DNA from 3 places in the Kitasatospora sp. NPDC088346 genome. Region 1 is predicted to be linked to each of the others. Evidence: riboswitches for the same ligand, from Rfam matches in the RefSeq annotation. Region 1 holds a riboswitch; each other region holds the start of a gene.
What was found. A riboswitch is a leader RNA that binds a small molecule or an ion and turns the genes downstream of it on or off. The one in region 1 is predicted to bind S-adenosylmethionine.
Positions count from the first base shown of each region.

Region 2: linked by a shared signal. The riboswitch ahead of ACIOFR_RS02220 (aminotransferase class V-fold PLP-dependent enzyme) and the one ahead of thrC (threonine synthase) in region 1 are both predicted to bind S-adenosylmethionine.
Region 3: linked by a shared signal. The riboswitch ahead of ACIOFR_RS21420 (putative leader peptide) and the one ahead of thrC (threonine synthase) in region 1 are both predicted to bind S-adenosylmethionine.

Region 1 covers NZ_JBIURH010000004.1:262,055-271,298, reverse strand. Annotated here, with positions in the region: gene ACIOFR_RS08995 (trehalose-6-phosphate synthase) at 1-499, opposite strand, end outside; gene ACIOFR_RS08990 (glucosyl-3-phosphoglycerate synthase) at 567-1,553, opposite strand; SAM riboswitch class I at 1,745-1,888, shown strand; gene thrC (threonine synthase) at 1,906-3,180, shown strand; gene ACIOFR_RS08980 (MoaD/ThiS family protein) at 3,218-3,496, shown strand; gene ACIOFR_RS08975 (cold-shock protein) at 4,104-4,310, shown strand; gene groL (chaperonin GroEL) at 4,619-6,241, shown strand; gene ACIOFR_RS08965 (Uma2 family endonuclease) at 6,439-7,023, shown strand; gene ACIOFR_RS08960 (hypothetical protein) at 7,043-7,399, shown strand; gene ACIOFR_RS08955 (HD domain-containing protein) at 7,424-8,062, opposite strand; gene ACIOFR_RS08950 (PadR family transcriptional regulator) at 8,154-8,501, shown strand; gene ACIOFR_RS08945 (hypothetical protein) at 8,498-9,244, shown strand, end outside.
Region 2 covers NZ_JBIURH010000001.1:489,026-498,269, reverse strand. Annotated here, with positions in the region: gene ACIOFR_RS02220 (aminotransferase class V-fold PLP-dependent enzyme) at 1-1,348, opposite strand, end outside; SAM riboswitch class IV at 1,396-1,513, opposite strand; gene trpD (anthranilate phosphoribosyltransferase) at 1,622-2,698, opposite strand; gene ACIOFR_RS02210 (hypothetical protein) at 2,833-3,258, opposite strand; gene ACIOFR_RS02205 (heme-copper oxidase subunit III) at 3,695-4,315, shown strand; gene ACIOFR_RS02200 (c-type cytochrome) at 4,472-5,281, shown strand; gene ACIOFR_RS02195 (Rieske 2Fe-2S domain-containing protein) at 5,278-6,348, shown strand; gene ACIOFR_RS02190 (cytochrome bc complex cytochrome b subunit) at 6,345-8,006, shown strand; gene ACIOFR_RS02185 (GntR family transcriptional regulator) at 8,132-8,518, shown strand; gene ACIOFR_RS02180 (Ig-like domain-containing protein) at 8,532-9,244, opposite strand, start outside.
Region 3 covers NZ_JBIURH010000016.1:11,657-20,900, forward strand. Annotated here, with positions in the region: gene ACIOFR_RS21405 (LLM class flavin-dependent oxidoreductase) at 1-1,034, opposite strand, end outside; gene ACIOFR_RS21410 (NtaA/DmoA family FMN-dependent monooxygenase) at 1,031-2,416, opposite strand; gene ACIOFR_RS21415 (LLM class flavin-dependent oxidoreductase) at 2,437-3,666, opposite strand; gene ACIOFR_RS21420 (putative leader peptide) at 3,744-3,866, opposite strand; SAM riboswitch class IV at 3,910-4,021, opposite strand; gene ACIOFR_RS21425 (pyridoxal-phosphate dependent enzyme) at 4,091-5,512, opposite strand; gene ACIOFR_RS21430 (HAD family acid phosphatase) at 5,724-6,362, opposite strand; gene ACIOFR_RS21435 (hypothetical protein) at 6,635-6,838, opposite strand; gene ACIOFR_RS21440 (hypothetical protein) at 6,975-7,223, shown strand; gene ACIOFR_RS21445 (SRPBCC family protein) at 7,243-7,689, opposite strand; gene ACIOFR_RS21450 (hypothetical protein) at 7,958-8,221, shown strand; gene ACIOFR_RS21455 (ribonuclease BN) at 8,650-9,244, shown strand, end outside.

The DNA of each region.
Region 1 (9,244 bases):
AGTCCTGGATCAGCACGGCGGCGCCGGGCGCGGCCTCGGCCGCCAGGGCCCGGGCGAAGGCGGTGTTGTACGCGGTGTAGGACTCCCACTCGCGGCGGAAGCGGTCGTCGAAGACGGGCGAGACCGGGGTGTCGTAGAGCAGGTGGTGGACGAACCAGAGGGTCGAGTTGGCCACGCCGTTGTAGGCGCGGGCGAAGGTGCCGGGATCGATGTCCAGCATCCGGACGGCCTGTCCGCCGACGTCGAAGCCGCCGAGGTCGAGCCGGCCGTCGGGGGACTGCCGGGCGGCCGTCCGGTCGGCCTCGCCGAGCGCGGCGCAGACCCAGACGGCACTGGGGTCGTCGATCGCGGAGAGGCCGGAGACCAGGCCGCCACCCCCTCTGCGCAGGGTCAGCGAACCGTCGTCCTCGCTGCTGAAGGACACCGGGCCGCGGTTGGAGGCCACCAGGATCGGGGCGGCGCCGGGCTGATTCGAACGTGCGGACGCGTGATCGGCCATACTGCCAAGCTTGCCGCGACACCCCGGGCGCAAACCACTCGGCGCGGTGGCCGGGCGCGCCGCGCGGTCACGGGAACAGTCGCCGGTACTCGGGGACGGTGTGCATCGGCGGGCGTTCCACGGCGCCGACGGGATGGGTGTGGGCGGTGAAGCCGCGGGTCTGCGGGTCGCGGGAGAACTGGGTGAGCAGCGGGTGCACCAGGCCGTCCCCGGCCTTCAGCCGGTGGGTGCGGTCCAGCCTCTCCAGGGCGGTGCGGTAGATGGTGGCGGCCATCCGGCCGAGCGCCTGGCCGTCCTGGTGGCGGTGGTGCCGGACACCGACGTCGACCTGCGCCAGCGCGTCCAGGCCGACCGTGTCCAGGGCGTCCACCAGCAGGCCGAGCTCGACGCCGTAGCCGGTCGGGAACGGCAGCCGCTCCAGCAGGGAACGGCGGGCCGCGTACTCGCCGCCGAGCGGCTGGACGAAGCCGGCCAGCTGCGGCCAGTGCAGGTTGAGCAGCGGGCGGGCGACGAGCTCGGTGACCCGGCCGCCGCCGGCCGGGACGACCGCGCCCTCGGTCTCCAGCGGCCGGTCGTACATGGCCTTGACCAGCTGGATCCCGGGATCGGTGAGCAGCGGGCCGATGATGCCGGTGACGAAGGCCGGGTCGAACTCGCGCAGGTCGGCGTCGATGAAGCAGACGATCGCGCCGCGGGTGGTGAGCAGGGAGCGCCAGAGCACCTCGCCCTTGCCGGGCTCGGCGGGCAGCCGCGGCAGTATCGCGTCCCGGTGCACCACCCGCGCGCCGGCCTTCGCGGCCCGTTCGGCGGTGCGGTCCACCGAGCCGGAGTCGACCACCACCAGCTCGTCCACCAGCGGCAGCCGCTCCATCAGCTCCTCGCGGATCGCCGAGACGATCTCGCCCACGGTCGGCTCCTCGTCCAGGGCGGGCAGCACCACGCTGACCGTGCCCGCCCGCCCCGCGGCGCGCTTCGCGGCGAGCAGTGCGTCGACCGGGCGCTCGCCCGCCGCCCAGGAGCGGCGGCGCAGCCAGGACGCCACCTCGGGCAGCACGTCGGGCCGGGGCTGGTCGGGCAAGGTCTGCTCCTTGTAATGGGCGACGCCGTCTCGGGTGTCGGACGCCATGAGGTGGTACCGGGGCCTTCGGATACAGTCTTGGTAATGCGATCCGACCTTCGCACGTCGGGGTGGGTCGCCGTGCACGACCACAAACGCGCTGCCGGTTCCAACACCGCGCGCCACATTGCTCATCCAGAGGGACTGAGGGAACGGCCCGTCGACGTCCCGGCAACCTTCCCGTCCGGCTGACCGACCGTCAGGTCGGGGCTCCGGCGGGACAGGTGCCAATTCCGTCCTGTGGCGCGCCCGCGTCACGGGGAAGATGAGGAGAGAGGCCTCCGCCATCATGGCTACCGCTACCCCTGTCGCCGTCGACCTCGGCCCCGCCGCCGCGCTGTCCTGTCGCGAGTGCGGCGCCCGCACCCCGCTCGGCCCGAGCTTCGCCTGTGTGGAGTGCTTCGGTCCGCTGGAGATCGCCTACGACTTCGGCTCGTACGAGGCCGAGGAGCTGCGCAAGCGGATCGAGTCCGGACCGGCCTCCATCTGGCGTTACGCCCCGCTGCTGCCCGTCCCGGCCGACGTCGCCTCCAAGCCCAACCTGAACCCCGGCTGGACCCCGCTGGTCAAGGCGGACAACCTCGGCCGCGAACTCGGCTTCACCGCCCAGCTGCACGTCAAGGACGACTCCGGCAACCCGACCCACTCCTTCAAGGACCGGGTGGTCGCCTGCGCCATCGAGGCGGCGCGCGCCTTCGACTTCACCACCCTGTCCTGCTCCTCGACCGGCAACCTGGCCGGTGCGGTGGGTGCGGCGGCGGCCCGGGCCGGTTTCAAGTCCTGCGTGTTCATCCCGCACGACCTGGAGCAGGGCAAGGTCGTGATGGCCGGTGTCTACGGCGGCGAGCTGGTCGGCATCCAGGGCAACTACGACGACGTGAACCGCTTCTGCTCCGAGCTGATCGGCGACCCGGCCGGCGAGGGCTGGGGCTTCGTCAACGTCAACCTCCGCCCGTACTACGGCGAGGGCTCCAAGACGCTGGCGTACGAGATCTGCGAGCAGCTCGGCTGGCGGCTGCCGGAGCAGATCGTCATCCCGATCGCCTCGGGCTCCCAGCTCACGAAGATCGACAAGGGTCTGCAGGAGCTGATCAAGCTGGGCCTGGTCGAGGACCGCCCGTACCGGATCTTCGGGGCCCAGGCCGAGGGCTGCTCCCCGGTCTCCGCCGCCTTCAAGGCCGGCCACGACGTGATCCGCCCGGTCAAGCCCGACACCATCGCCAAGTCGCTGGCGATCGGCAACCCGGCCGACGGCCCGTACGTGCTGGACATCGCCCGCCGCACCGGCGGCGCCGTCGAGGACGTCACCGACGCCGAGGTCGTCGAGGCGATCAAGCTGCTGGCCCGCACCGAGGGGATCTTCGCCGAGACCGCGGGCGGCGTGACCGTCGGCGTGCTCAAGAAGCTGGTCGAGACCGGGCAGTTGGACCCGACCAGGGAGACCGTCGCGATCAACACCGGCGACGGCCTGAAGACCCTGGACGCCGTCTCCGATGCCGGGCTGACCGCCACCATCCGGCCGACCCTGGAGTCCTTCCGCGCCGCCGGCCTCGCCTCCGCCTGAGCCCCCACCACCACCCCGCAGCAAGGAGTAGACGCCCATGAGCGCCACCGTCCGCATCCCCACCATCCTGCGCACCTACACCGGCGGTTCGGCCGAGGTGGCCGCCGAGGGCTCCACCCTGGCCGAGGTGATCGGCGACCTGGAGCGGAACCACCCGGGCATCGCGGCCCGGATCCTGGACGACGCCGGCCAGCTGCGGCGATTCGTCAACGTGTACGTGAATGACGACGACGTGCGATTCGACGGCGGCCTGCAGACCGCGGTCAAGGACGGCGCCGCCGTCTCCATCATCCCGGCCGTGGCCGGCGGCTGCTGACCTCGGCCGACGCCCCTCGCCGGGCACTTCCCCGGCACTTCCCGCGGGGCTGCTAGCACGCCTGAGCCGTCGCCAGGAACGGAATGCGGAAATTCCGGTCCCGGCGACGGCTCCCGGCGTTGCCGGCGGACATTTGCGCACGTGGCTGGGTATAGAGTGCGGGGCAACGGGGCATTCGAGGCCGATTCGAGCGAGCCTGTCCCCGTCCTCCGGTCGGGTACGCAGCGCCTGTCCGTGCACTGAGGCCGGTGCGGCGGAGCGCGGCCGGGAACTGTCAGGCCGCCGTCAGAATTATTTCGGCGATTTGCGCCGTTGGTCCCCGATGTCCGGCGTCAATTGCACACAAGTGCCGCTTTCATCCCGTCATATCCCCTGCGGCCCGTAGCATTTGCCCAAAAGTGGGGCCTGTTGCAGAGGGCGCATGTCCGGATACATTCAGCCGCGGTCGACGCATTCACCCGCGTTCCGGTTCCCCTTTCGGGCCCGGCGCGGTGGTCTGCGGCGTGCACGGCTGCGCCCAGGGGGGTTCCCGGGCCGGCCTTCCAGACCTCTGGACCCGCACCCTGCGGGTCCGTGAAGGGCCAGCACAGCACAAGGGGAGTTCGGAATGGCTCAGGGCACCGTCAAGTGGTTCAACGCCGAGAAGGGCTACGGCTTCATCGCGGTCGACGGTGGTGCGGACGTGTTCGTCCACTACAGCGCGATCCAGATGGACGGCTACCGCACCCTCGAAGAGGGCCAGCGGGTCGAGTTCGAGATCTCCCAGGGGCAGAAGGGTCCGCAGGCGGACATGGTCCGCGCGCTGGTTGCGTGACCTCTTCGACCTGCGGAGCCTCGGTTCGGTCAACGAGCTGGCGGCCACAGATCACCGGCAGCAGGCCCGTACGGCATCCCCGTGCGGGCCTGCCGCCATGTTCGGGGACACCCCGCGATCGGGCTTGCACTCGCCACCCGAGAGTGCTAATCATTGGCGTTAGCACTCTCGGTACGAGAGTGACAAACGGATCGGGTCGGTGAGGCCTCCCGGGAGCGGTAGGGGACAGGACCCCCGCTCGCAGGGCCGTCCGTCGCGGGCACCCTTCGGTCCGATGCAGTCGATCGCGTCCCGGAGGACCACTTCACATGGCAAAGATCATCGCGTTTGACGAGGAAGCTCGCCGCGGCCTTGAGCGCGGGATGAACCAGCTTGCCGACGCCGTCAAGGTGACGCTTGGCCCCAAGGGCCGCAACGTCGTCCTTGAGAAGAAGTGGGGCGCCCCCACGATCACCAACGACGGTGTCTCCATCGCCAAGGAGATCGAGCTCGAGGACCCCTACGAGAAGATCGGCGCGGAGCTCGTCAAGGAGGTCGCGAAGAAGACCGACGACGTCGCGGGTGACGGCACCACCACCGCCACCGTGCTCGCCCAGGCCCTGGTCAAGGAAGGCCTGCGCAACGTCGCGGCCGGCGCCAACCCGATGGCCCTGAAGCGCGGCATCGAGAAGGCCGTCGCGGCCGTCTCCGACCAGCTGCTCGCCCAGGCCAAGGACGTGGAGACCAAGGAGCAGATCGCCTCCACCGCCTCCATCTCGGCCGCCGACACCCAGATCGGCGAGCTCATCGCCGAGGCGATGGACAAGGTCGGCAAGGAAGGCGTCATCACCGTCGAGGAGAGCAACACCTTCGGTCTGGAGCTGGAGCTCACCGAGGGCATGCGCTTCGACAAGGGCTACATCTCGGCCTACTTCGCCACCGACCTGGAGCGGATGGAGGCCTCCTTCGAGGACCCCTACATCCTGATCGCCAACTCCAAGATCAGCTCGGTCAAGGACCTCCTCCCGCTGCTGGAGAAGGTCATGCAGAGCGGCAAGCCGCTCGTCATCATCGCCGAGGACGTCGAGGGCGAGGCCCTGTCGACCCTGGTCGTGAACAAGATCCGTGGCACCTTCAAGTCCGTCGCCGTCAAGGCCCCGGGCTTCGGTGACCGCCGCAAGGCCATGCTCGGCGACATCGCCATCCTCACCGGTGGCACCGTCATCTCCGAGGAGGTCGGCCTCAAGCTGGAGAACGCCGGCGTCGACCTGCTGGGCACCGCCCGCAAGGTGGTCATCACCAAGGACGAGACCACCATCGTCGACGGTGGCGGCGACAGCGACCAGGTCGCCGGCCGCGTGAACCAGATCCGCGCCGAGATCGAGAACAGCGACTCGGACTACGACCGCGAGAAGCTCCAGGAGCGCCTCGCCAAGCTGGCCGGCGGCGTCGCCGTCATCAAGGCCGGCGCGGCCACCGAGGTGGAGCTCAAGGAGCGCAAGCACCGCATCGAGGACGCCGTCCGCAACGCGAAGGCCGCCGTCGAGGAGGGCATCGTCGCCGGTGGTGGCGTCGCGCTGCTGCAGGCCGGTGTCGCCTTCGACAAGCTGGAGCTCGACGGCGACGAGGCCACCGGTGCCAACATCGTCCGCGTGGCGCTGGAGGCCCCGATCAAGCAGATCGCGACCAACGCCGGCCTCGAGGGCGGTGTCGTGGTGGAGAAGGTCCGCAACCTCCCCGCCGGTCACGGCCTGAACGCCGCCACCAACGAGTACGTCGACCTCATCGCCGCGGGCATCATCGACCCGGCCAAGGTCACCCGCTCCGCGCTGCAGAACGCCGCCTCCATCGCGGCGCTCTTCCTCACCACCGAGGCCGTCATCGCCGACAAGCCCGAGAAGGCCGGCGCGCCGGCCGGCGGCGGCATGCCGGGCGGTGACATGGACTTCTGATCCTCCTTCGAGGATCGGCGAGTTCCGATCGTCCGCGAGGGCGGTCTCCCCACGGGGAGGCCGCCCTCGCGGCGTTCTCGCCCCCGGTCACCCGATCGTGCGACGCTGGGCGCATGAAGGGTCCCGGCGCCTCGGAGCGCGGCTACGGTGAGGGCGAGCAGCGTCATGCGACAGAAGGGGGGACGGCGGTGACCGCGATGGCCGTGGAGTCGGAACGGGAGTGGACCTACCTGCTGGACACCTGGAGGGAACTGGACGTCCCGGAGGGCTGGCGCGCCGAGATCGAGGAAGGGCAGATCGTCTTGGTGCCACCGCCCGGCAAGGGCCACAACCTGATCGCTGGTGAGGTGCATGACGCCCTGGTGCGCTGCCTCCCTCCGGAGATCGGCGCCTATCAGACCCTCGGAGTCGAGATCGTGCAGTCGGAGCGGATCTACGTCCCGGACCTGGTGGTCGTGGACAAGGAGCTCCTCAAGCAGCCGGACCGCGGCGACGCGGACCCGGTCGACGCCTCCGAGATCCTGCTGGCCGTCGAGATCACCTCCGCCGGCAACGCACGGCACGACCGCACCAGGAAGCTCTGGGCCTACGCCCACGCACCCGTCCCGCACTACCTGCTGATCGACCGCTTCGACGAGCACGGCCCGACCGTCACGCTGTTCTCGGAGCCGGTCAACGGTGCCTACCGGCGGAGCCTGCGCACGCCCTTCGGCAAGCCGGTCTCCCTGCCGGAGCCGTTCGGGGCCGAGCTGGTGACCGACGGGTTCCCGGGGCCGCGCTGAGCTGCGGGACAATGGGCGGATGGCCAGTCCTGAGATCGAAGCCGCACTGCACAGCGCCCGGGCGCTGATCCTCGCCGACCTGACCGCCCGCGACGTCGCGGACGCCGCCGTGGTGTCCCTGGTCGAGGACGCCGTGACGCACCGCCGCTGGTGGCTGGAGCAGTGGCCGGACGGCACCGAGTTCGTGCTCGGGCTGGTCGCCCAGGACGTCCAGGACGCGCTGCTGGAGGCGTACGGCCGCTGGCCGCTGTGCGAGGCCTGCGCCGGGGACGGCGACCCGCACGCGCTGAGCGTGGAACCCGAGCTCGGACCGGACCCGCGCTGGGTGTGCGGCAAGGAGGGCCTTATCGTCGCGCCGGTCGGGAAGCTGACCTGACCGTGCTGGGCCGGCCTGGCCGGGTCAGCCTTCGAGGGTCCTGAGCTCGGCCGCCAGGTTGGCGCGCGCGGCGGCGTCGAAGCGTGCCCGGGCGGCCTCGGTGCGGTACAGCGCGGGCAGCTCCAGCAACTGGCGCAGGACCGTCGCCCGGCCCGCCCGGAAGGCGTCCTCGGGAACGAAGCCGTACTCCTCGCGGACGGCGGCCGCGTACGCCGCGTACTGCTCGGGCGAGCCGCCGAGCACGGCCAGGTCGGCGTCGCAGAGCACCTCGCCGTTGCGGTCCCCGGCCTCGGGGGCGTGCGTGACGGTGAGCCTCACCAGCCGGGCCACCTCCTCGACCAGCGGCTCGGCCAGCCCGGCCTCGCGCAGCGCCCGGACCGCCAGGGTCGCGCTGCGCTCCTCGTTCTCGGAGCGGTCCGGCCGGTAGACGGCGTCGTGGAACCAGGCCGCCAGCCGGACGGCGTCCGGGTCCGCGGCCTGCGCGGCGAGCGCGTCCGCGTGGTCGAGCACCGCCCGCAGGTGGTCGGTGGTGTGGTAGCGGCGCTGCGGTTCGGCCCAGCGCCCCAGCAGGTCCCGGCCGTACGGCTGCGGGTCCACGGTCGCGCCGCAGCGGCGCAGCAGGTCGTTCCAGCGGTCCAGCAGGTCGGCGGTCATGGCGCCCATTGTGGCCCGGCGCGGCGACGGTCCGTCAGGGAGGGCCGGGTTTCTCGAATCGCCTGACGGTATATACCGACGACCGGTATATATGGGCGACATGACAGAACGTTCGATCCAGGAGCCCACGCTGCTCCTGCTCACCGCCCTCGCCGACGCGCCCCGGCACGGCTACGCGCTGATCCAGGAGATCGCCGTCATCTCCGGCGGCCGCGTCCGGATGCGGGCCGGCACGCTGTACGGCGCGCTCGACCGGTTGCTCGGGCAGGGCCTGATCCGGGTCGAGAGCGACGAGGTGGTGGACGGCCGGGCCCGCCGTACCTACGCGCTCAGCGACTCCGGCCGGGCGGTGCTGGCCGCCGAGGCCGAGCGCCTGCGGGCCGTCGCGGCCGAGGCCGAGCGGCGGCTCGCGGTCGTCCGTCCCCGACTGAACGGAGCCTTCGCATGAGCGACCGCACACTCGACGCCGTGCTGCGGCTCTACCCGCGCGCCTACCGTGCCGACCGGGGCGCCGAACTCGCCGAGGTCTACGACTCGTTGGCCGCCGGGACGGGCCGCCTGGGCCGGGCCCGCGAGCTGGCCGGGCTGGCCGGCCACGGCCTGCGGCTGCGGGCCGGGCTGACCTCCGGCGGCCTGCCCGGGCAGCTGATCGCGGCGGCGGTGCCGTTCGTGGTCGGGGCCGGGCTCGGCCGGCAGGCCGGCGCGGCGTGGCGGATGGCGCCGTACGACTTCGCCTGGCACGGGCAGTTGCGCTGGTGGTGGGTCGGCCTCCCCGTCGTCTGGGCGGTGGCCCTGGTGGCCGGGCTGGCCGGGCGCTGGGTGGCGGCGCGCTGGATCGCGGTGGCCGCGACCGTTGCCGGGATCGTGCTGGAGGTCGGCTGGGCCACCCAGAGCCCGGCGTTCCAGCACCTGCCGCTGTCGGTCTACCTCGCACAGGCCGTCCGGGCCTCGCTGGGCCTCGCGGTCTGGCTGGTGCTGCTGCTCCCGGCGCCGGCGGACCTGCTCGGCGGGCGGGTGCGCCGGGCGGTGCCCACCGTCCTCGCGGGCGTCGCGGTGGCGCTGCTGCTCACGGTGGGCGGGAAGGTCGTTGACACGCACCTGCTCTGGGACCCGAGCTGGCACCCCTACCGGCTCGCGCTGGTGGCGCTGCCGCTGCTGGGCCTGGCCCGCGGCCGGGTGCTGCCGGCCGCG
Region 2 (9,244 bases), on a different contig from region 1:
CGTCCGCGACGCAGCGGCCGCCCTCGTTGCGGTAGCTCCAGCGGGCGCCGTCGGTGACCAGTTCGCGGACGGCGCCCAGGAAGCGGTCCAGGTGCTCGTCGGGGGTGCCGGCGCCGAAGCTGACCCGGATCGCGTTCAGGCTGCGCTCGCCGGGGAGCGAGGCCTCCGGCGCACCGCACTCGGACGGCGCCGCCTCCTCCCCGCCGAGCAGGGTCCGCACCAGCGGGTGGGCGCAGAACAGGCCGTCGCGCACGCCGATGCCGTACTCGGCGGAGAGCGCGGCCGAGAAGTGCGAGCTGTTCCAGCCGCGCACCACGAAGGAGAGCACGCCGACCCGCTCCGCGTCGGTGCCGAACAGGCTGAGCACCTTGACCTCGGGGATCCCGGCCAGTCCGGCCTTCAGCCGCTCGATCAGCCGCTGCTCGCGGGCCCGGAGGGCGTCGAAGCCCGCCTCGGTGAGCGCCCGGCAGGCGGAGGCGATGGCGTAGGCGCCGATCACGTTCGGCGAGCCGGCCTCGTGCCGGGACGGCCCCCGGTGCCACTCGACGGCCACCGAGCCGTCCGCCTCGCGGGCCACGGTGCGGCTGGCACCGCCGCCGGCCAGGTACGGCTCCGCCTCGTCCAGCCAGTCGCTGCGGCCGGCCAGCACGCCGGCGCCGAAGGGGGCGTAGAGCTTGTGGCCGGAGAAGGCGATCCAGTCGACGTCCAGCTCGCGGACCGAGACCCGGTGGTGCGGGGCCAGCTGGGCGGCGTCCAGGACGATCCGGGCGCCGTGCCGGTGGGCGGTGGCGGTCAGCTCGGCGACCGGCCAGAGCTCGCCGGTGACGTTGGAGGCACCGGTGACGCACAGCAGCCGCGGCCCGTCGGGGTGCTCGGTCAGCGCGGCGTCCAGGGCGGCGACCGCCTCGGCGTGCGAGCGGGGCGCGCGCAGGTAGTGGACGGTGACGCCCTCTCGACGCCAGGGCAGCAGCGAGGCGTGGTGCTCGGTCTCGAAGGCGAACACCCGGGTACCGGCGGGCACGGCGGCGGCCAGCAGGTTGAGCGAGTCGGTGGTGGCCCGGGTGAAGACCACCTGGTCGCCCTCGCGCAGGTCGAGGAAGTCGGCGACGGTGCGCCGGCTCTGCTCGAACAGGTCGGTGGACAGCTGGGAGAGGTAGCCGGCGCCGCGGTGCACGCTGCCGTAGTACGGGGCGTAGGCGGCGACGTCGTCCCAGACCCGCTGCAGGGCGGGGGCGCTGGCGGCGTAGTCGAGCGCGGCGTAGGTGACCTTCTCCCCGCCGACCAGCGGGACCTGGACGTCGTGGCCGAGGACGGCGAGCGGGGCGCAGAGGTCGGTCGACAGGGTCATGGGGGTGCACTCCTCCTGGGAAAGGACCCCGGGAGTGCGATGCCGGCGGTCCGCGCTTGCCACGCGGACGGATCGCCGAGTGGCCCGGTCCTCACCCAGGGCACCCCGCCACGGACGGAGGGTTGCCGGACAGCAAGCTGGGGCTTGTCGCTGTCACTCATGACCTGGCACGGACTCTAGGTCAGCATCCGGAGAGTGGTCAAACACCGTTCCGGCATTCGGACGCGACGGGGCCCGCCGGGCGGATCGCCCGGCGGGCCCCGCCCGCCGCGGTCAGTCCCGGGCCGTCGCCTCGACCCAGTTCTTGAGGGTCGCCGCGGCCGCGCCGGAGTCGATCGCCGCGGCCGTCCGCTCGATGCCGGCCGCGAGCTGCTCGGCGAGCGGGGCGTCGGTGAGGTCGAGGGCGACCAGCGCGGCGGCGCTGTTGAGCAGCACCGCGTCCCGTACGGGCCCCTGTTCCCCGGCCAGCAGCCGGCGCACCACGCCCGCGTTGTACTCGGGGTCGGCGCCGCGCAGCGCCTCCAGGCCGACCAGGTCGATGCCGACCTCGCGCGGGTCGAAGGAGCTCTCGGTGACCCGGCCGCCGTCGACCAGCCAGATCCGCGAGGTGGTCGAGATGGTCAGCTCGTCCAGGCCGTCGTCACCGCGGAAGACCAGGGCGGTGGAGCCCCGCCGGGCCAGCACGCCGGCGATCAGGCCGGCCAGCCGGGTGTCGAAGCAGCCGATGGCGTGGGCGGTGACCCGGGCCGGGTTGGTCAGCGGGCCCAGGATGTTGAAGGCGGTCGGCACCCCGAGGTCGCGGCGGGCCTGCGCGGCGTGCCGCATGGCGGGGTGGAACTTGGCGGCGAAGCAGAAGGTCAGCCCGGTCTCCTCGGCCACCTCGGCGACCCGCCGGGCGCTCAGGTCCAGCCGGATGCCGAGCCGTTCCAGCACGTCGGAGGAGCCGCTGGCGGAGGAGGCCGCCCGGTTGCCGTGCTTGACCACCTTGGCGCCGGCGGCCGCCGCGACGATCGCGGACATGGTGGAGATGTTGACCGTCTTGGCCCGGTCGCCGCCGGTGCCGACGATGTCCACCGCCGGGCCCGGGATGTGCAGCGGCTCGGCGTGCGCGTACATCGCGTCGACCAGGCCGGAGACCTCCTCGACGGTCTCGCCCTTGGCGCGCAGCGCGACCATGAACCCGGCCACCTGGACCGGGGTGGCCTCACCGGTCATGATCCGGTCCATCGCCCAGGCGGTGTCGGCCTGGGCGAGGTCCTCCCCCTTCAGCAGTGCGGTCAGGACGTCCGGCCAGGTGCGGACCACCTGCGCGGGGTCGTCGCCGCCGTTCGCAGGGTGCACGTTCACCATGGCTGACTCCAGCTCTCATCGGTACATCACCATCGGGTCGGAGCCAGCCTAGCGAGCGGCGCGGGGCACGCGCCGGAATCCAGGGACGGCTTCTCTCCTGCTGAGACGACCGGTCGAACCGGGCCGGTGGGGGCCTACTGGTGCGCCGGGGCCCGCCGGGCGACCCGGGCCCGCAGCAGCGCCGCGGCGGCCTCGGCCAGCGCGACCGGGTCGACCGGGTGCGACACGGCGGCGTCGGCCCGGCTCCAGGCGGCCAGCCAGGAGTCCTGCGGGCGTCCGATCAGCACCAGCACCGGCGGGCAGCCGTAGATCTCGTCCTTCAGCTGCCGGCCGAGGCCGAGCCCGCCGGCCGGGGCGGCCTCGCCGTCCAGCACGCAGAGGTCGACGCCGCCCTTCTCCAGGGCCCGCAGGACGGCGGGAGTGGTCGCGCACTCCAGGTACTCGATCTCCGGGAGGTCGGCGGCGGGCCGGCGGCCCAGCGCCAGGGTGACCTGCTCGCGGATGTTGCGGTCGTCGCTGTAGACGAGAACGGTGAGCGTCTCGTCGGTCCTGTGCGCCATGGGCCCTGCTCCCGGGTGCTCGTCCCCATTAATAGGTGTCGTGCGTGTCGGCTCCGCGCGACCCGGTGTGATCCGGACCACGTTCACCTCGGATGCTACTCCCGCCCACCCCCCGTGGTGAGCCCCTGACGCGATCTCGCTCAAGCCGCCGCGCCCGCCGCTCACCCTCCCGGGCGTAACGGCGTCACCCTCCCCGCCGCAGACCACCCGGACGGCTCTGCCGGTACACCCCCAACGAGCGGCGGGCGCCGGGGGACACGCCGGGCAGACGGGTGGTGGACCCGGTCCGGGCCCCTCGAACAACCGTCAGAAATCGGACAACGCCCAGCCAGCGGCACCCGCGGGCGGCCGGCCCGAGTCCACCGGGGCATACCGCACGCACCGGACACTCCGAGGGAGACCCCCCGACGTGAAGACGGAATAAGGGACCGACATAATGTCCGTCGTGGCGACAGCAACAGCAACAGAAACCGGACACGCGCACGGAGCGGTCAACAGGCCGAACCTGGTCAGCGTCGGAACCATTGTCTGGCTGAGCTCGGAGCTGATGTTCTTCGCGGCCCTGTTCGCGATGTACTTCACGCTCCGCTCGGTCAAGGGCGCAGAGTTCTGGACCGAGAAGGCGAGCGCGCTCAACGTGCCGTTCTCCTCGGTGAACACCACGATCCTGGTGCTCTCCTCCCTCACCTGCCAGCTCGGCGTCTTCGCCGCCGAGCGCGGTGATGTGAAGAAGCTCCGGTCGTGGTTCGTCATCACCTTCGTGATGGGCGCGATCTTCATCGGTGGTCAGATCTTCGAGTACACCGAGCTGGTGAAGAAGGACGGCCTCTCGCTGTCCTCCGACGCGTACGGCACGGTGTTCTACCTGACCACCGGCTTCCACGGTCTGCACGTGACGGGTGGTCTGATCGCCTTCCTGCTGGTCCTGGGACGGACGTACGCAGCCAAGCGGTTCACGCACGAGCAGGCCACCGCCGCGATCGTGGTGTCGTACTACTGGCACTTCGTCGACGTCGTGTGGATCGGCCTGTTCGCGACCATCTACCTGATCAAGTAACCAGCTGATCAGGTCGCTGGCCGCCGGCCGGAGACTGCGCCTGCCCCTCGGCTCGCGCCGCACCGACCCGACCGCGCGTCCCCGTGCCCGGCCTGAGCAGCCGAGGCACCCGGACGCAGCCACCAGCCGACCAGATCCTGACACCGGGGTTATTCCGTGAAAAAGCTCTCCGCACGACGGCGCCACCCACTGGCGGCGCTGGTCGTCCTACTTCTCGCCCTGGCGACCACCGGGGGGCTGTACGCCGCATTCGCGCCGGCCGAGAAGGCCCAGGCCGACACCTCCGCGCAGTCCCTGGCCATCGACGAGGGCAAGAAGCTCTTCGCCCTGGGCTGCTCCTCCTGCCACGGCCTCAACGGCGAGGGCAGCTCCGACGGTCCGAGCCTGGTCGGCGTCGGTTCCGCCGCGGTCGACTTCCAGGTCGGTACGGGCCGCATGCCCGCGCAGCAGCCCGGTGCCCAGGTCCCGGCCAAGAAGAACATCTACTCCCAGGCCCAGATCGACCAGCTGGCCGCCTTCGTCGCCTCCCTGGGCCCCGGCCCGGTGACGCCGACCAAGGAGCAGTACACCGCGACCGACGCGGACGCCGTGGCCAAGGGCGGAGAGCTCTTCCGCACCAACTGCGCCCAGTGCCACAACTTCGCCGGCCAGGGCGGCGCCCTGACCAAGGGCAAGTACGCGCCCTCGCTGGAGGGTGTCGACGCGAAGCACATCTACGAGGCCATGCAGACCGGCCCGCAGAACATGCCGTCGTTCCCCGACACCACCATGCCGGAGGAGCAGAAGAAGCAGATCGTGGCGTTCGTGCGCCACACGACCAACGATGAGCCCAACCCGGGCGGCCTGACCCTGGGCAGCCTCGGTCCGGTGACCGAGGGCCTGTTCGGCTGGATCTTCGGTCTCGGCCTTCTCATCGCGGTTGCGATCTGGGTCGCCGCCCACACCACCAAGGCCAAGAAGTCATGAGCCACGACATCTCTGAAGAGAACCTGCCGGAGTCGCACGGCGACTCCCACGGCCACGCGGTCGCCGTCCACGACGACCCCTTCGCCGACCCGGGCCTGCCGGTCCACGAGCCGCGACGCACCGACATCGACGAGCGGGCCGCCAAGCGGGCCGAGCGCCAGGTGTCGCTGATGTTCGTGATCTCGATGCTCGCGACGATCGGCTTCATCGCCTCGTACGTGATCTTCGACATCGACAAGATCGTCTACATCTTCCCGCTCGGTCACGTCAGCGCGCTCAACTTCGCGCTCGGCCTGACCCTGGGTGTGGCGCTCTTCTGCATCGGCGCCGGCGCGGTCCACTGGGCCCGCACGCTGATGTCGGACCACGAGATCCCGGCCGAGCGTCACCCGATCGAGGCCGACGACGAGGTCCGCGCGGACGTCATCGAGCAGTTCAGGACCGGCGCCGCCGAGTCCGGCTTCGGCCGCCGCAAGATGATCCGCAACACCATGATCGGCTCGATGGCCCTGGTGCCGCTGTCCGGCGTCGTGCTGCTGCGCGACCTGGGCCCGATGCCCGAGCAGAAGCTGAACCACACCGGCTGGGAGGTGGCGACCCCCAAGAAGCCGCTCCAGCTGATCAACATGAACACCAACGAGCCGATGAAGCCCGAGGACGTCATCGTCGGCTCGCTGACCTTCGCCAAGCCCGAGGGCCTGGAGGAGGAGGCGGAGGACTTCCAGGTCCAGATCGCCAAGGACGCGCTGATGCTGGTCCGGATCGCTCCGGACGACATCAAGGACAGCGAGTCGCGCGACAAGGGGTTCGAGGGCATCCTCGCCTACTCGAAGATCTGCACCCACGTCGGCTGCCCGATCAGCCTGTACGAGCAGCAGACCCACCACGCGCTCTGCCCCTGCCACCAGTCGACCTTCGACCTGGCGGACGGCGCCCGCGTCATCTTCGGCCCGGCCGGTCACCCGCTCCCGCAGCTGAAGATCACCACTGACGAGCAGGGCTTCCTGGTCGCCACCGGCGACTTCGACGAGCCCGTCGGTCCGAGCTTCTGGGAGCGCAAGCGATGAGCACCACGAGCGGCGCCACCTCCAGCGCCTCGAAGCCGGCCAGCACCCGTGCCAAGCCCGCCAACAAGGCGGAGTCGGTCGCGGACTGGGCGGACGGACGGCTCGGGATCTACACCCTGGCCAAGTCCAACCTGCGCAAGATCTTCCCGGACCACTGGTCCTTCATGCTCGGCGAGATCTGCCTCTACAGCTTCGTCATCATCATCCTCACGGGTGTGTACCTGACGCTGTTCTTCAAGCCGAGCATGGCCGAGGTCGTCTACCACGGTCCGTACACGCCGCTCGAGGGCATCCGGATGTCCGAGGCGTACGCCTCGACCATGAACATCAGCTTCGAGATCCGCGGCGGTCTGCTGATCCGCCAGATCCACCACTGGGCCGCGCTGGTCTTCGTGGCGGCGATGCTCGTGCACATGATGCGCGTCTTCTTCACCGGCGCGTTCCGCAAGCCCCGCGAGATCAACTGGGTCTTCGGCTTCCTGCTGCTCGTGCTCGGCATGTTCGACGGCTTCTTCGGCTACTCGCTCCCCGACGACCTGCTGTCGGGCACCGGCATCCGGTTCATGGAGGGCGCGATCCTGGCGGTGCCGATCGTCGGCACCTACATCCAGATGTTCCTGTTCGGCGGCCAGTTCCCGGGCACCGACATCGTGCCGCGGTTCTTCACCATCCACGTGCTGCTCATCCCGGGCATCATGCTGGGCCTGCTGGTGGCGCACCTGATCCTGGTCTTCTACCACAAGCACACCCAGTGGGCGGGCCCGGGCAAGACCGAGAAGAACGTCGTCGGCATGCCGCTGATGCCGGTCTACATGGCCAAGGCCGGTGGCTTCTTCTTCCTGGTCTTCGGCATCATCTCGGCCATCTCGGCGATCGCCACGATCAACCCGATCTGGGCGTACGGCCCGTACCGTCCGGACCAGGTGTCGACCGACGCCCAGCCCGACTGGTACATGGGCTTCTCCGAGGGCCTGATCCGCGTCATGCCGGGCTGGGAGATCTCGGTCTGGGGCGGCCACACCCTCAACCTGGGCGTGATGATCCCGCTGGCGATCTTCCCGCTGGTCCTGGTCGCGATCGCGGTCTACCCGTTCATCGAGGGCTGGATCACCGGCGACAAGCGCGAGCACCACATCCTGGACCGCCCGCGCAACGCCCCGGTCCGCACCGCGCTCGGCGCCGCCTGGATCAGCCTGTACCTGGTCCTGCTGGTCGGCGGTGGCAACGACCTGTTCGCGACCCACTTCCACCTGTCGCTGAACTCGATCACGTACTTCGTGCGGGTCGGCTTCTTCGTGGTGCCGGTCGTCGTCTTCTTCGTCACCAAGCGCTGGTGCCTCGGCCTCCAGCGCCGCGACAAGGACAAGGTGCTGCACGGCCGCGAGAGCGGCGTCATCAAGCGCCTGCCGCACGGTGAGTTCGTCGAGGTCCACACGCCGCTGGCGGCCAAGGACCTGCACACCCTCACCGCGCACGAGCAGCCCCAGCCGGTCGAGCTCCCCGCGGCGACCGACGAGAACGGCGTCGCCCGCAAGGCCGGCGTCCTGGCCAAGACCCGCGCCAAGCTCTCCGAGGGCTACTACGGCGAGGGCGGCCAGATCGCCAAGCCCACGGTGGAGGAGTTCCGCGAGATCGAGAGCGGCCACGGCCACCACTGATCCCGTCCTGAACGGTCACCACTGATCGCCACCGCACGAGGGCCCCTGCGCAGTCCGCGCAGGGGCCCTCGTCGTACCCGTCCCGCGAGGCACAATGGGTGCCCCACGTACCGTCAGGAGCGCCCGTGCAGCTGTCCGTCGACCACGACTCCCCCGTCCCCCCGTACGAGCAGGTCCGGGCCCGGATCTCGGAGCTCGCCCACAGCGGCGAACTGCCGGTCGGCCTGAAGCTGCCCACCGTCCGGGCGCTGGCCGAGGAGCTCGGCCTGGCGGCGAACACGGTCGCCCGCGCGTACCGGGAGCTGGAGTCGGACGGGGTGGTGGAGACGCACGGGCGGCGCGGCACCCTGATCGCCGCGGTGGGCGACACCGCGCACCGGCTGGCGGCCGCCAAGGCCGCGGAGTACGCCCGGCACGCGCTGCGCCTGGGGGTCAGCCAGCAGGAGGCGCTGGAAGCGGCCCGGGGAGCGCTCGCCGTGGCCTACGGCGAGCGCTCCCCGCAGGGGGCCTGACCGCGCTCCGCCGTCACACCTGGGGCAGCAGGCCGCCCCAGGCCTGTCCCGGGCCGCCGTCGGCGGTGCCGGAGGTGGACACCGGCTTGCCCAGGGCGCTGTGCTTGACCCAGTCCTCCCAGGACACGTTCCAGTCGCCGAAGCCGTTGCCGAACGGCTCCATCGGGTCGCCCAGGCTGTTGACCACCTGGACGATGTCACCCACCCGGGTGTTCTCGAAGAACCAGTGGGCGTTCTCGGTGCTCATGCCGGTACAGCCGTGGCTGACGTTGGCGACGCCCTGCGAGCCGACCGACCAGGGGGCCGCGTGCACGTACTCGCCGCTCCAGGTCACCCGGGTGGCCCACATGACCTGGAGGTCGTAGGACTCCGAGCTGCCGGCGGCTATGCCTATGCTCTCGCCGCTCATCCGCACCTGGGACTCCTGGCCGAGCACCACCTTGACGCCGTTGCGGGTGTCGAAGCCCGGCTTGCCGGTGGTCACCGGCAGCGTCTTGACCAGCTCGCCGTTGCGTTTGAAGGTCATCTCGTGGGTGCCGGCGTCCACCACGGCCTCCACCCGGTCGCCGGTGCGCAGGCTGAGGCTGCTGCGGTCGCCGCCGTAGAGGCCGTCGGCGATCCGGGCGCCGGCGGCGTCGAAGACCAGCTGCACCTTGGCGTTGGCCGGCCAGTAGGTCTGCGGCCGGAAGTGCAGGTTCTGGTCGTCCACCCAGTACCAGGCGCCGG
Region 3 (9,244 bases), on a different contig from region 1:
CACGGCGGGTCGGGGATGTCCCGGCGCAGCACCGGGGCGACCTCCGCCTGGAACAGCTCCAGCGAGGCCCGGTGGTCGGCGTCCTCCAGCCCGCCGGCCTCGGCCTGGAGGTGCAGCACGGTGTGGCCGAACTGCTCGTGGTAGCGGTGGACCTTCTCGATGATCTGCTGCGGGCTGCCGATCAGCGCGGAGCTGCGCTCGACGAAGTCCTCCAGGGTGGGGAAGACCGGTTCCAGCCCCGCCCGCCGGTGGAAGGCGAGGTAGCCCTCGAAGACCGGCCGGTACGCGGCCACCGCCCGTTGCGAGGTGCGGGCGGTGTGGAAGCCGGCCGACCCGGCGCCGACGGTGGCGAGCGCCGGGTCGTGGCCGTAGTGCTCCCAGCGCTCCCGGTAGTGGCGGACGAGCTCGGCGTACGGCTCGATCGGGTTGGTGACGTTGGCGGAGAACAGCGGGTCGCCGTAGCGGGCGGCGAGGTCGACCGACTCCCTGCTGGTCGCGCTGCCGTGCCAGACCCGGATCGGCTGCTGGAGCGGACGCGGCCACACCTCGGCGTCGGTGAGTTCCGGGCGGAACCGGGCCTTCGCGGTGACCCGGTCCTGGCGCCAGATCTGCCGGAACAGCTCGTAGCTCTCGGCGTTGCGGTCCCACTGGTCCTCGGGGCTGACCTGGAAGAGCTCGCGCTGCGCGGTGCCGTTGCCCTTGCCGATGATCAGGTCGAGGCGGCCGCCGGCGAGGTGGTCCAGGGTGGCGTAGTCCTCGGCGGCGCGCACCGGGTCGAGCAGGCTGAGCGTGGTGACCGCCGTGAACAGCCGGATCCGGGAGGTCAGGGCGGCGATGTGGCTGAGCACCACCGGCGGTGAGGAGGAGATGAAGGGGCGTTCGTGGCGCTCGCCCACGCCGAAGCCGTCGAAGCCGAGCTGCTCTGCCAGTACGGCGTTGTCGATCACCTCCCGGAAGCGCTCGGTGGTGGGCTTGCGGATGCCCGTGACGGGGTGGGGGGCGTGCACGATCAGGGTGATGGCGAGGAACTTCACAGCGTTGCCCCTTCCGGGGTCCTGGTGGCGAGGGTCGCGGACGGGCGGGCCAGGCCGAGGTGGTCGCGGAGCGTGCTGCCCCGGTACTCGCGCCGGAAGGCGCCGCGTTCCTGGAGCAGGGGGACGACGGTGTCGGCGAACTCGTCGAGCCCGCCGGGGGTGAGGTGCGGCACGAGGATGAAGCCGTCGCCGGCGTCGGCCTGGACGAAGGTGTCGATGGCGTCCGCGACGGTGGCCGGGGAGCCGACGAAGGTCTGCCGGCCGCTGGTGCGGATGACCAGCTCGCGGATCGACAGCCCTTCGGCCTCGGCCAGTTGGCGCCACTCCTTGGCGGTGGCCACCGGGTCCCGGACCATCCGGACGCTGGCCCGGCCGCGGGCGACGGTGTGTTCGCCCGGGTCGGGGTCGATCGCGGGGAGCGGGCCGTCGGGGTCGTACCCGGAGAGGTCGCGGTTCCAGACCTGCTCCAGGGTCTTGATCGCGGTCTGTCCGCTGACCTGGCTGAGCCGTACCTCGTGCGCCCGCTCGCGGGCCTCGGCGTCGGTGTCGCCGAGCACGAAGGTGGCCGCGGGGAGGATCAGCAGGTCGTGCGGGGTGCGGCCGTGCCGGGCGAGGCGGCCCTTGACGTCGGTGTAGAAGGCCCGGCCCGCGTCGAAGGTGCTGTGCCGGCTGAAGATGGCGTCGGCGGTGGCCGCGGCGAACTCGCGGCCCTCCTCGGAGTCGCCGGCCTGGAAGATCACGGGCCGGCCCTGGGGCCCGCGCGGGACGTTGAACCGGCCCGCGATGTCGAAGTGCCGGTCGCGGTGGCGGAAACGGCCGGCCTCCGGGTCCGGCAGGAACACCCCGGACTCCTGGTCGGCGACGATCTCGTCGTCGTGCCAGGAGTCGAACAACTCCCCTGCGGTGCGCAGGAACCGCTCGGCCCGGGTGTAGCGGTCCGGCTCGGCGAGGAAGCCGCCGCGCCGGAAGTTCTCGCCGGTGAAGGCGTCCCAGGAGGTGACCACGTTCCAGGCGGCGCGGCCGGCCGAGAGGTGGTCGAGGGAGGCGAACTGCCGGGCCACCTCGTAGGGCTCGTTGAAGGTGGAGTTGATGGTGCCGGCCAGCCCGATCCGGTCGGTCACCGCGGCCAGCGCGGCGAGCACGGTGAAGGTGTCGGGGCGGCCGACCACGTCCAGGTCGTGGATCAGGCCGCCCTGCTCGCGCAGGCGCAGCCCCTCGGCGAGGAACAGGAAGTCGAACTTGGCGCGTTCGGCGGTGCGGGCGAAGTGGGCGAAGGAGTCGAACTCGATGTGGCTGCCGGCCTGCGGGTCGCTCCAGACGGTGGTGTTGTTGACGCCGGGGAAGTGCGCGGCGAGGTGGATCTGCTTGCGGGGCCCGGTCATGGTGGTGCGTTCCCTCCGGCTCAGGCGCTTGCGGTGCGGGCGGCGTAGCGGTTGGCGGGGCGGCCGAGGCCCAGCAGGCCCCGCAGGGTGTCGGCCTCGTAGGCCCGGCGGAAGGCGCCGCGGGCCTGGAGTTCGGGGACGAGGCCGCGGGTGATCGCCCGGAGGTCGTGGCCGGTCACGGCGGGGCGCAGCCGGAATCCGGTCAGGCCGGCCCGTTGGCGTTCCTGGAGCAGGTCGGCGAGTTGGGCGGGGGTGCCGGCGAAGATCTCGGCGTCGCCGGTGAACGGCTCGTCGAGGCGGGCGTCGAGACGGGCGCGGCGGGCGCGGGCGGCGGCCGGGTCGTCGTCGAGGAGGACCAGCAGGTCGCCGAAGAGGTGGAGGTGCTCCCCCGCCCGTCCGGCCGCCTGCTGCTCGGCGCGGACCTCGGCGACGATCGCCGCGGCCTGCTCGGTGTCGTGCGGGGTGACGAAGCCGAGGTCGGCCGAGCGGGCGATCAGCCGGTAGGGGACGGTGGCGTGGGCGAGCGCGGCGACGATCGGCTGGCCCTGCGGCGGCCGCGGGGTGATGGACGGGCCGCGGACGGCGAAGTGCCGGCTCGCGAAGTCGATGTGGTGCAGTCTGGTCCGGTCGACGAAGCGGCCGGTGGCGGCGTCGCGGATCTCGGCGTCGTCCTCCCAGCTGTCCCACAGCCGCCGGACCACCTCGACGTGGTCGGCGGCCTCGTCGAAGGTGTCCGCGACCAGCTCCCGGACCTGCGGGTCGTGGGGCCGGTCGGGCCGGATCACCGGGAAGGAGCGGCGCCCGAAGTGCGCGGCCTCGTCGGCGCGCAGCGAGGCCTGGACGCGGACGCCGGCCCGGCCGGTGCTGACGTAGTCGAGGGTGGCGATCGCCTTGGAGATGTGGAACGGCTCGGTGTGGGTGGTGACCACCGTCGGCACCAGCCCGATGTGCCTGGTCAGCGGGGCGACCCGGGCCGCGGTGAGGACGGCGTCGAGCCGGCCGCGGACCCGGTCGGTGCGGCCGTCGGGCTCACCGTGGCGGGTGCTCTGCAGGGTCAGCGAGTCCTCGAAGGTGACGAGGTCGAGCAGGCCGCGTTCGGCCTCCAGGACGGCGTCGGCCCAGTAGCCGGCGGTGAACAGTTCGCGCGGGCGGGCGTCCGGCTCCCGCCAGGAGGCGGGGTGCCAGCCGGTGCCGTCGAGCGCGACGGCCAGGTGGAGCGGCGGGAGGGGGGCGGGTACGGCTGCGGGCATGGCGGAGCGGGCCTTCCTGATCGACCGGGAACGGACGCGGTCAACCCCGGGCGGGGCCGCGTCGGCGGGGAGTCAGGTCAGCGGGGACAGAGCGTGCCGGCCACCCTCTGCAGGTCGATGTGCTGGCGTCCGTAGAGGTGGACGCGGGGCCCGCGGGGGTCGAGGGTGACGGGGGCGGTGCGGTCGGGTACGGCACGCACGGTGGTCACCTCCCCGGGCCCGGACGGGCATCGGCCGCGTCACGGTTCGCGCTTGCGGAGCCGGTGCGGCCCCGCCTGGTCATCACCTGGAGCACCCCGCCGCGTGGGAGGGTTGCCGGTCAGCCAGCCAGGGCTTGTCGCTGACGCTCGTCACCTGCCCCGACGCTATCCCGCCGGTGCCGGACCGCGCAATGCCCTTCGGACGCGATCGGGCTGAGCGGCTGTCAGGCTTCCGCGGCGGCCCGCAGCCGTTCGCGGGGGACGACCGCGACGGCCCGGCCGTCGAGCACGACGACCGCGGCGGGCTGGTCCGGGCCGAGTGCCCGGTACGCCTCGGCGACCGTCCGGCCGATGCCGACGGCCGGCAGCGGCCGGGCGAGGTGGTCGCGGAGCGGGTCCCCGGGGCGGGCCCGGCCCTCGGCGAGGGCCGCCTCGATCGCGGCGGCGGCCACGGATCCGACGATCTCGGTGGCGCTGGTCCCGTACGGGCGCTCCGGCCGCGCGGCGACGACCGGCGCGACCGCGCAGCCGGAGCCGCGCAGCAGGGCGAGCGCCGCACCGAGCGGGATGTCCTCGCTCGGCGCCGGCAGGGCCGGGGCTCCCGGGCCGGGCGGTGCGTCGAGCAGGCTGCGCAGGGTCGGTTCGGTGTCGCCGGGGGTGCGCGGCTCCTCCAGGAAGCCCCAGTCCCGCATCCAGTCGTCGCTGAACACCTTCGAGAGGTAGGAGCGTCCGGAGTCCGGGAGCAGCACCACCACCAGGTCGTCGGGCCCGAGTTCGCGCGCCACCCGCAGGGCGGCCGCCACGGCGGTGCCGGAGGACGGACCGGCCAGCAGGCCCTCCTCGCGGGCCAGCCGGCGGACGGTGAGCAGCGACTCCCGGTCGGGGATCCGTTCGAAGCGGTCCACCACCCCGGGGTGGTACGACTGCGGCCAGAGGTCCTCGGTGGTCTCCGGGTGGACGAAGTGGCCGATGCTCTCGACGAAGTAGGGGCTGCCGTCGCCTCCGGCGTAGACCGAGGCCTCCGGGTCCGCGCCGACCACGGTGACCCGGCCGCCGGACACCTTGCGCAGGTGGGCCCCGGTGCCGCTGATGGTGCCGCCGGTGCCGATCCCGGCCACGAAGTGGGTCACCCGGCCGCGGGTCTGCTCCCAGATCTCCGGGCCGGTGGTGCGGACGTGCGCGTCGGGGTTGGCCGGGTTGTCGTACTGGTTGGCCAGCCAGGCGCCGGGGATCTCCGCGGCGAGCCGCCGTACGACGTTGAACAGGTGGTCGGGGTGCTGCCTGGGCAGGGCGGCGGGCGCGACGACGACCTCGGCGCCGTAGGCCCGCAGGATGTCCGACTTCTCCCGGGAGGAGCGGTCGGAGACGCCGACGATCACCCGGTAGCCGCGCCGGCGGCCGACGATCGTCAGACCGATCCCGGTGTTGCCGGAGGTCGCCTCGATGATCGTGCCGCCCGGGCGCAGCAGCCCGTCGCGTTCGGCGGCCAGCACCATCGACAGCGCGGCGCGGTCCTTGACGCTGCCGCCGATGCTCAGGAACTCCGCCTTGGCGTAGACCGGCGCGGCGATGCCCTCGCCCAGCCGGGCGAGCCGGAACAGCGGCGTCCCGCCGATCGCGTCGTCGACCGATTCGTAGACCGCCACGGCGGCCCCCTTCCCAGCGGGTCGGAGTTGGGTGCACCCCGCTTCACCGGGAGGCGGCGGTCCGGTCCGGCGAGCGGGCGCGGCTGCCGCAGTGAAGCTTCCGCCAGGCCGGCCTGCCGGCGCAAGGGGCGGCCCGCACCGGCGGGTCGGCCGGGGCGCGCGGCCGTGCCGGCGGGGTCCACCCGTCGGCACGGCCGCGTTCGACGCCGGGTCAGGACAGCTGGCCGCCGTAGTCCGGGAGCTTGAAGGTCCGCTCGGCGTGACCACCGACCAGGTCCGTGGTGTTGTTGCCGATGTTCGCGACGATCGTGTAGCCGTTCCGCTCGATCTCCGCGCGCTTGGCGGTCTTGAAGGTCGAGGTCTCCTGGAACAGGTCCAGGAAGGATCGGCCGTACAGGCCGTCGACGGGGTACCCGACGGTCGTCAGGTTGTGGCGGGTGATGCAGTCGATGAAGCCCGGACGGGCGGTGACGAAGAAGACCTTCACACCGCGGGCACTGGCGGATCTGACCACGTCGCGGACGGCCTGCACCGCGGGGGTCGGCAGGGCGAACGAGTAGTCGGTCTCCAGCGAGGTGTTGTCGATGTCCAGGACGATCGCCGGGTGCTCACCCGCGGGGGCGGACGGCACCCGCGCCTTGAGGTAGGCGTCGGCCTGGTCGGCCACCGCCCGGACGTCCTTCAGCCAGGTGGTGTACGGCACGTCGGGCTTGCCGAGCGCCTGCACCGAGGCGGCCGGCGCCGCGGCGGGCTGCGCGGCGACGGCGGGGGCGGTGGCCGTCAGGGCGAGCGTCGCGCCGGCGGCGGCCGCGGCGGCGAGGGTCCTGCGGCGGTGGCGGGGGTGCTGCATGTCCGTGCTCCTTCATGTCGAGGGTCGGGAGCAGGATGGTGCACCTGGGTTACCCGCGGGTAGCCATAGGACCAAGATTTTTTGTGGATGTTCGGACGCGGTGGCCGGCACACCGTCAGGAAGCCGCCCGCCGGGCGGCGTTCAGGGGCCGCGGCCTGGCCGGGCGGAACGGCCTCGGCGGCGGGCCGGGCGGAGGCGCCTCGGCGGGCCGGATGTGGGCGAGCCGGCATCCGCATCCGCCCGTCGCGGGCGGATGCGGATGCCGGCCCGGATCAGTCCTGCGTACCGGGGGCGGAGAAGGTCAGGCCCCGGGCCGCCGGCACCCGGGCGGCCGGGCCCGGCGGCGGCGCGTCCTCCTCCGGCGGCTGGAAGACGGCCCGGTCGACCGGGAGCGGCCGGGGAGCCGTCGCCGCCACGGGGACGTCGGCGGAGGGTTCGGAGAAGTGCAGCCCTGGCGGGGTGCGATCGTCGATCATGCCTCAGTGTCGCACCCCGAACACCCGCGATCCGCCCGACCGTCCGTTCGAAGCCGCTCGCGGGCACCGCCGCCCGGCGGTCCGATCCGCTACGAGGCAGTGTTGGCGGCCCCGGGCAGCGGCTATCGTGAGCGTCATGTCCACCCGCGTGGAGCTGCCGGAGCAGCTGGAGGAAGCCGTCCGCTCGGCCGCCGCCGAGGCGGGGCTCAGCGTCGACGACTACGTCGTCCGGGTGCTGACGGCCGATCAACTGGCCGCTGCGGGAAGCCCGGTGGAACGCGCGGCCCGGGCGCACGCGCTCGCCGCGGCCGCCCACCGGCAGTGGGTCGCCGACGGCCGGAGCGAGAGCGGCTGGATGTCCGCGGACGAGGTCCTCGGACGCTGAACCCCGCCCCTCCGCCGGGTCAGGAGGCCTCGACCGCCGCCTTGATCCGCTGCCCGAAGGCGTCGGCGTCCTTGCGCGCGGCGCTCAGCGCGAAGCCGACCAGCAGCTTCCCGAGGCCGTGGCCCTCCAGTGTGTTGAAGATCCGCACCCGGGTGCGGTTTCCGCCCAGCGCCTCCAGGTCGTAGCCGCCGGCGGTGGCCGTCACGATGTTCTTGGAGATCTCGGCCCAGCGCACGGTGGTCGGCGCCACCAGGTCGGTGATCCGGAACTGCCGTCCGGTCTTCATCCCGGCGTCCTTGACCGTGCTGGTGAACACGGTGCCGACGGCCGTCGGGCCGGGCGGCGCCTTCTCGATCCGCAGCACGCGCGGACTGAACTTCGGGTCGTTCCCCCCGTCGGCGAGGAACGCGAAGACCTCCTCGATGGGCCGGTCGACCTCGACCGTGGCCTCGAACTGACCCGCCATGAACCCTCCTTCGACCAGACGTGCCCGGACCACGACGTCCGGGCCGCGGTGCCCGGGAATCCTCGCAGACCGGGCCTCCGAAACCGGGCAGACTCGCCTCCCGGCGACGGACCCGCGAGCCCCTCCCCCGGCTCCGCCGGCAGGCCGGTACCTAGGGTTCCGGCGCGGCAATGGGTGACGGGTACGCATTGATCGCGCGGAGCGCGGCGCGTTTGCTGGTCGCGGGAGCATCGCCCGCTGCTCCCAGGTCCAGCAGACGGAGACCTTGATGACGCTTCGTGACCTCCCCACCGGCCTGGTGCCCGCCCCCCGGTCCGCCGAGCCGTCGGCCGCGCCGACCGCCGCGGTACGCCGCCGACCGGTCGCCGCGGCACCGCAGCGCGGCGGCGGGGTCGCCCTGGTCCGTGCCTCCCGCCGGCGGGTACGGGCGGGGTCCGCCGGGCTGGTACGGCTGGCGCGGCTCGGACGCTTCGTCGAGGGCGCCGGGGCGCTCCTCCCCCGGACCGCCCCGCGGCTGGCGCCCGAAGGGTGACCGCCCGGGCCCGCCCGGCCCTTCGCGGACCAGCCCCGCGAGGGTCCGGTGCCGGCCCCCGGACGACCCCGCCCCCCTGCCCGACGGTCACCCCGTCGGGCAGGGGGGTGGGTCGTCCGCTCGGCCCGCCGTTCACTCCCGTACGCCCCCCGGTACCGGTTTCCGGCGGCGCCCCGCCCGGCGAGCCGGGCGCGGTCGGGCGGGGGGCCTGGGTAGGGTGACGGCCGTCCGGCCAAGCGTCGGCCCGTGCCCGTCGGCGCCCCACCTCGGCGAACGGCCGGGCCACGGGCGTACATGAACGCCACGGCTTCGGGCAGGCGCCGCGCGAGGGCGCCCTCGGAACCGGGGCCGCCCGACTCCGGACGGCCCGCCCGGTCGCCCGGCCGGACCGGTCGGGAGGCCCGGTCGAGCGGGAGGTGGTGAGGCAGATGGTGACGGACACTCCCACCGGCGTGCCGCCCACCCGGGCGCGGATGCGGATGCGGGTGCGGATCCTGCTGTCGGTCGTCTGGCAGAGCGGGCGCGAGGTCGAACTGATGCGGCGGGCGATGGGGTTCGCCGCCCTGGGCTTCGTGACGCTGGTCCCGCTGCTGATCGTGGTCGCGGCGGCCTCCCCGGTGCACGGTACGGGCTTCGCGGGCTGGGTGGTCGACGGGCTCGGCCTGTCCGGGCGGTCGGCCGACGCCGTCCGGCAGCTGTTCTCCTCGCCGCGCCGGGTCCTGGGCACCGCGACGGCGCTGAGCCTCGCCGTCGCCGCGGTCTTCGGCGTCTCCTTCATGTCGTGCCTCCAGGCCGGCTACGAGCGGATCTGGGGGCTGGGCGCGGCCGCCTGGCACTCGGTGTGGCGGCAGGCGGTCGGCCTGGCGGGGCTGATCGGCTTCCTGCTGGCCGCCGCCTGGAGCGCGGTGCCGCTGGAACACACCGGTGGTCAGCCGTCGCTGCGGCTGGCCGTCACGATCGGCGGCGGGGTGGCGTTCTTCTGGTGGATCCAGTGGCTGCTGCTGGGCGGCCGGGTGCCGTGGG